DNA from 2 places in the Streptomyces sp. NPDC002754 genome. Region 1 is predicted to be linked to the other one. Evidence: predicted binding sites of a transcription regulator. Region 1 holds the regulator's gene; the other holds the start of a gene.
The links. The regulator HspR, encoded in region 1, represses chaperone genes until heat shock. The targets are predictions, from matches to a motif close to TTGAGNNNNNNNNNCTCAA.

Region 1 (3,408 bases):
GACGCCACCGACGCCGAGATCAAGAAGGCGTACCGCAAGCTCGCCCGTGAGAACCACCCCGACGCCAACAAGGGCAACGACAAGGCGGAGGAGCGCTTCAAGGAGATCTCCGAGGCGAACGACATCCTCGGGGACCCCAAGAAGCGCAAGGAGTACGACGAGGCGCGCGCCCTGTTCGGCAGCGGCGGGTTCCGACCGGGACCCGGCGGCGCCGGCGGCAACGGCTCGTTCAACTTCGACCTGGGCGACCTCTTCGGAGGCGGCGCCCAGGGCCAGGCGGGTCAGGGCGGCTTCGGCGGCGGCATCGGCGATGTGTTCGGTGGACTGTTCAACCGGGGCGGTGCGGGCGCGGGTACGCGTACGCAGCCGCGCCGGGGCCAGGACATCGAGTCCGAGGTGACGCTCAGCTTCACCGAGGCGGTGGACGGGGCCACGGTCCCGCTGCGCATGTCGTCGCAGGCCCCCTGCAAGGCGTGCTCCGGCACCGGCGATGCGAACGGCACACCGCGCGTGTGCCCGACGTGCGTCGGCACCGGACAGGTCTCGCGGGGCGGCGGTGGCGGCTTCTCGCTCACCGACCCGTGCGTGGACTGCAAGGGCCGCGGCCTGATCGCCGAGACGCCGTGCGAGGTCTGCAAGGGCAGCGGGCGGGCGAAGTCCTCCCGCACCATGCAGGTCAGGATCCCCGCGGGGGTCTCCGACGGCCAGCGCATCCGGCTCCGCGGCAAGGGCGCTCCCGGTGAACGGGGCGGCCCGGCGGGCGATCTGTACGTCGTCGTGCACGTCGACGCCCACCCGGTCTTCGGCCGCAAGGGCGACAACCTCACGGTCACCGTCCCGGTGACGTTCACCGAGGCGGCGCTCGGCGCCGAGGTCAAGGTGCCCACGCTCGGCGGTCCCGCCGTCACCCTGAAGCTGCCCACGGGCACGCCGAACGGGCGGACGATGCGGGCCCGCGGCAAGGGTGCCGTCCGCAAGGACGGCACGCGCGGCGATCTCCTGGTGACGGTCGAGGTGGACGTCCCCAAGGACCTTTCGGAGGACGCCCGCAGCGCCCTCGAGTCGTACCGCAAGGCGACTGAGGACATCGACGTGCGGGCAGAACTGTTCAAGGCCGCGAAGGGAGCGTGAGTGTGATGGACGGGCAGCGGGGTCGTCGGCGCAGCAACCCTCCCCCAAGGACTGCGTCCAGGGGGTACCCCCCGCCACTGACCGACGAGACGCCGGTGTACGTCATCTCGGTGGCGGCACAGCTGTCCGGCCTGCACCCACAGACCCTGCGCCAGTACGACCGCCTCGGCCTGGTCTCGCCCGACCGCACGGCCGGGCGCGGTCGGCGCTACTCGGCCCGCGACATCGACCTGCTCCGCACGGTGCAGCACTTGTCGCAGGCCGAGGGCATCAACCTGGCAGGCATCAAGCGCATCATCGAGCTGGAGAACCAGGTCGCCGCGCTGCAGTCCCGTGTCGCCGAGCTCTCCGCTGCGGTGGAGGGCGCGGCCTCCGCGATCCAGCAGCGCGAGGCGGCGGTGCACGCCTCGTATCGCCGGGACCTGGTCCCGTACCAGGAGGTCCAGCAGACGAGCGCGCTCGTGGTGTGGCGGCCGAAGCGGTCGTCCGAGCAGTAGTCCGCACTCATGCGTGAAGGGCCCCGGAGGCGTTGTCTCCGGGGCCCTTTCGGATGCCGCAGGATGGTGTCATGACCGAGATCCGCACCCCCCGCCTCCTCCTGCGCCGCTGGCAGCCGGACGACGACCTCGCCCCGCTCGCCGAGATCCAGGCCGACCCCGCCGTGATGCGCCGCGTCGGCGACCGGGCCCCGCGCTCCCTCGACGGGACCTTCGAGGACATCGAGCGCTGGGAGGAGGAGTGGGACGACGAGGGCTTCGGGGTCTTCGCCGTGGAACTCCTCGGCTCCGGCGAACTGGTGGGCGCCGTCGGCCTGTACGTGCCGGAGGTCCCGCGGCAGGTGGCGGGACAGATCGCGATCCAGTGGCGGCTCGGCCGCGTGTTCTGGGGCCAGGGGTACGCCTCGGAGGCGGCGCAGGCCACGCTGGAGTTCGCCGTTCAGGACCGGGGCATCGACCGGGTCGTCGCGGTGACGACGGAGGACGACACGTCCTCGGAGAAGGTTCTCCACAAGCTGGGGATGGCGCCGCTGCCCGGCGAAGTGGCGGGCTGCCGGCTGTACGCGATCGACCTGACGGAGTTCGAGGCGTGAGCAGGCATGAGGGACCCAAGGGCTGTGAGATTCCTGTGAAGCTCGTGGATGCCTCGCGGAGGTGTCCGGTATTCGCCGTCTTCGGCTTCATGTGAAGAACTAATGGACCCGTTTTCATTGCGGTGTGGCTTCACCTCTTGACGGTCCCCGGGCGGGCGAGTTGGCTTCGAGCCACCTCGGCCGCACCGTTGCGGCCACGTCAGGGAGGTATCCGCACATGAACACGCGTATGCGTTGCGCCGCCATGGCCGGCGCCGCATCCGTCCTGGTCGTCTCGCTCTCGGCCTGTGGCGGCGTGCTGCCGGGCGGCGACAACGAGCCCAGCGCGTCCGTCACCAAGGGGAACGACGTCAAGATCGGCCTGCTTCTCCCGGAGAAGGGGGCCACGCGCTACGAGAAGTTCGACCACCCCATCTTCCAGCGTCAGGTGGCGAAGCTGACCGGCGGCAAGGGGCAGCTGGTCTACGCCAATGCCAAGCAGAACGCCGCCCTCCAGCGCAAGCAGCTGCAGCAGATGATCGACGCCAAGGTCGACACGATCGTCGTCGACGCCGTGGACGCCGAGAACATCGCCCCGGCCGTGCGCAAGGCCAAGGACGCGGGCATCCACGTCATCGCGTACGACCGGCTCGCCCAGGGGCCCGTGGACGCCTACGTCGGCTTCGACAACGAGCTCGTCGGCCAGACCCAGGGGAAGGCGCTGGTCTCCGCGCTCGGCGGGGCCAAGGCCACCAAGCGCGACAAGGTCGTGATGATCAACGGCTCGCCCGACGACCCCAACGCCGCGCAGTTCAAGAGCGCCGCCCGCGCCGAGCTGGGCAACGCCGTGACCGTCGCGAAGTCGTACGACACCGCGGGCTGGAAGGCGTCCAACGCCAAGGCCAACATGGAGCAGGCCATCAACGCGCTCGGTGCGGACGACATCGCGGGCGTGTACGTCGCCAACGACGGGATGACCGAAGGCGTGATCGCCGCCCTGAAGGAGGCCGGCGTCCGCGAGATGCCGCCGATCACCGGGCAGGACGCCGAACTCGCCGCCGTGCAGCGGATCCTGGACGGCGAGCAGTACATGAGCGTCTACAAGCCGTACCCGGACGAGGCGCAGACCGCCGCCGAGATGGCCGTGCGGATCTCGCAGGGGCGCGACATCGAGTTCGAGGCGCTGGCGATGGACCGCACCGACAGCC
Region 2 (3,408 bases), on a different contig from region 1:
TGGAGAACGGTTTGGTCATGTAGTCGTCGGCACCGACGCCGAGCCCCACCAACATGTCCGTCTCATCGTCGCGCGCCGTGAGCATCATGACCGGCACAGGCCGCTGGGCCTGAACGCGCCGGCAGACTTCGAGCCCGTCGAACCCGGGCAGCATGATGTCAAGGATCAGCAGGTCGGGCTGCCAGGCCTCGGCCGTGTCCACCGCCGCCGGACCGTCCTGCGCGGTTTGCACGAGGAATCCCTCGGCGCGCAGTCGGGCGGCGATGGCATCGACGATGGTCGGATCGTCCTCGACGACAAGGACCCGTCGCTGGGCTCCCTGAGTCGTCGTGGTGGTGTTGTGGGAGGTGTGTGTCTGCTCCATCGCCCCGCCCCTGAGTGCGCGCCGTCGTGACGCGCTTGACGCTTGAATGATCGGGTTTCGGACGTCAGCGTACGGGGAGTTACCGCCGGTCGGCTACGTGGGCCTCAGTGCGAGGTGCACCACGTCAGGGACGCCCCGGACAACCGGGATCTCTTCGGTGCGCACCGCCTGGAATCCGGCATTCCGCAAGGTTTCTTCGAAATTTGCTGACGGCTGTGCGGACCATACGGCGAGAACACCACCCGGGTCGAGTCGGTCCTTGCAGGCGGCCAGGCCGGAGGGTCCGTAAAGGGTGTGGTTGTCCTCGGTGACGGTCCAGTCGGGACCGTTGTCGATGTCGAGGCAGAGCGCGTCGTAGGTGTCCGTGGCCGTGTGCAGATGCCGTACGAGGTCGGCCTCGACGATTTCCGTACGGGGGTCGGCGAGGGCCTCGGCGGAGAGCTCGCGCAGCGGGCCGTTCCGATGCCAGTCGATGATCGCGGGCTCCCGCTCGACGACCGTGATGCCGCCCCAGCGCGGGTCGGCGGCCGCGTGCGCGAGGGAGAAGCCGACGCCGAGGCCGCCGATGAGGACGTGCGGCTTCTCGCGGGCGTCGGGGGCGGCTCGGGCGGCTCGGGCCGAGAGCGCCGAGTCGACGAGGCGCCGTTCGGAGCGGCCGTCGGAGGTGTCCATCAAAAACGTGCCGTTGGCGATGATCTGGAGCAGGTCGCCGTGACGGCGCAGGACCACCTCACCGAAGGGGCCTTCGCGGCGATCGAGGACGACGGGTGGAGCGGGGTCGTGCAGGGTCGTCATGACCGCCATTGTGGCCGACGAGGTGGGCGGCCCGCGGGGAGTTTCTGTGGCTCACGTCTCACATGGCACGCGTCACAGAGGGTGACTCATTCAAGCCCCGCCGGCGATTGAGGCGCGGGGTCCGGGGCGGAGCCCCGTGGCGTGGGGCCGGTCGACCGCTCCCAGTCGCGATCGCTGACAGCGAACGCTCCTGCCGGAACATCTCGGCGCCGCCGAGCATTGAGTCCATGTAACTCAACTTGACTGCCAAAGGGGAGATCATGGCATCGACGTCCACACCGCTCACCCTGCCCGTGCTGCCGCTCGACGACGAGGTCGTGCTGCCCGGAATGGTGGTGCCCCTGGACCTCAGCGACACCGACGTACGAGCCGCGGTGGAGGCCGCACAGGCCGCCGCGCGTACTGGACCGAGCAAGCCGAAGGTGCTGCTTGTTCCACGCGTCGACGGGACGTACGCGAACACCGGCGTGCTCGGCACCGTCGAGCAGGTCGGCCGCCTCGCCGACGGCGACCCCGGCGCCCTGATCCGCGGCGTCGGCCGCGTGCGCATCGGCGCCGGCACGACCGGGCCCGGCGCCGCCCTGTGGGTGGAGGGCCTGACCGTGGAAGAGGAGGTACCCGACCCGCTGCCGGGTGCGGTGACCGAACTCGTCAAGGAGTACAAGGCGCTCGCCACGAACTGGCTGAAGAAGCGCGGCGCCTGGCAGGTCGTGGACCGCGTCCAGGCCATCGACGACGTGTCCGCGCTCGCCGACAACTCCGGTTACTCCCCGTTCCTCACCACCGCCCAGAAGGTCGAGCTGCTCGAAACGGCCGACCCGGTGGAGCGCCTGAAGCTCGCGACCGGGCACCTGCGCGACCACCTCGCCGAGCAGGACGTCGCCGAGTCCATCGCCAAGGACGTCCAGGAAGGCGTCGACAAGCAGCAGCGAGAGTTCCTGCTGCGGCGCCAGCTCGACGCCGTCCGCAAGGAACTGCGCGAGATGAACGGAGAGAAGGACGACGGCGAGGAGTCCGACGACTACCGGACGCGCGTGGAGGCCGCCGACCTCCCGGAGCCGGTGCGTGAGGCCGCGCTCAAGGAGGTCGAGAAGCTGGAGCGGGCGAGCGACCAGTCGCCCGAGGGCTCCTGGATCCGCACCTGGCTGGACACCGTCCTCGAACTTCCGTGGAACGAGCGGACCGAGGACGAGTACGACATCCAGGGCGCCCGCACCGTCCTCGACGCCGAGCATGCGGGTCTGGACGACGTGAAGGAGCGGATCACCGAGTACCTGGCCGTGCGCAAGCGCCGCGCGGACCGCGGCCTCGGCGTGGTCGGCGGGCGGCGTGGCGGCGCCGTGCTCGCGCTCGTCGGTCCGCCCGGCGTCGGCAAGACCTCGCTCGGCGAGTCCGTCGCGCACGCGATGGGCCGAAAGTTCGTCCGCGTCGCCCTCGGCGGCGTACGGGACGAGGCCGAGATCCGCGGCCACCGGCGTACGTACGTGGGTGCGCTGCCCGGCCGCATCGTGCGCGCCATCAAGGAGGCCGGGTCGATGAACCCGGTGGTCCTCCTCGACGAGGTCGACAAGGTGGGCTCCGACTTCCGCGGCGACCCAGCCGCGGCGCTGCTCGAAGTGCTCGACCCGGCGCAGAACCACACCTTCAGGGACCACTACCTGGAAGTCGAACTCGACCTGAGCGATGTCGTGTTCCTCGCGACGGCGAACGTCCTGGAAGCCATTCCTGAGGCGCTCCTCGACCGTATGGAGCTGGTCCGGCTCGACGGCTACACCGAGGACGAGAAGGTCGTCATCGCCCGCGACCACCTGATGCCGCGCCAGCTGGACCGCGCGGGGCTCGCGGCCGACGAGGTCACCATCGACGACGACGCGCTGCGCAAGCTCGCCGGTGAGTACACGCGGGAGGCGGGCGTACGCAACCTGGAGCGGTCCGTGACGCGCGTGCTGCGGAAGGTGGCCGCGCAGCACGAACTGGGTGAGCGGGAGCTGCCGTTCACGGTTGGCGAGAGTGACCTGCGTGGGTTGATCGGGCGGCCGCACCACGTGCCCGAGTCGGCGCAGGATCCTGCCGAGCGGCGCACGTCCGTGCCGGGCGTGGCGACGGGGCTCGCGGTCACCGGGGCGGGCGGCGACGTGCTCTTCGTGGAGGCGTCCCTCGCCGACCCGGAGACGGGCGCGTCGGGTCTGACCCTGACTGGTCAGCTGGGTGACGTGATGAAGGAAAGCGCGCAGATCGCGCTCTCCTTC

Region 2: the regulator HspR is predicted to act here: its motif matches at 1,379-1,397, upstream of lon (endopeptidase La).

The regions. Positions count from the first base shown of each region.
Region 1 covers NZ_JBSFVM010000002.1:144,207-147,614, forward strand. Annotated here, with positions in the region: gene dnaJ (molecular chaperone DnaJ) at 1-1,131, shown strand, start outside; gene ACWD2L_RS07975 (heat shock protein transcriptional repressor HspR) at 1,137-1,628, shown strand; gene ACWD2L_RS07980 (GNAT family N-acetyltransferase) at 1,700-2,221, shown strand; gene ACWD2L_RS07985 (sugar ABC transporter substrate-binding protein) at 2,439-3,408, shown strand, end outside.
Region 2 covers NZ_JBSFVM010000010.1:205,237-208,644, forward strand. Annotated here, with positions in the region: gene ACWD2L_RS22170 (response regulator transcription factor) at 1-364, opposite strand, end outside; gene ACWD2L_RS22175 (spermidine synthase family protein) at 458-1,159, opposite strand; gene lon (endopeptidase La) at 1,420-3,408, shown strand, end outside.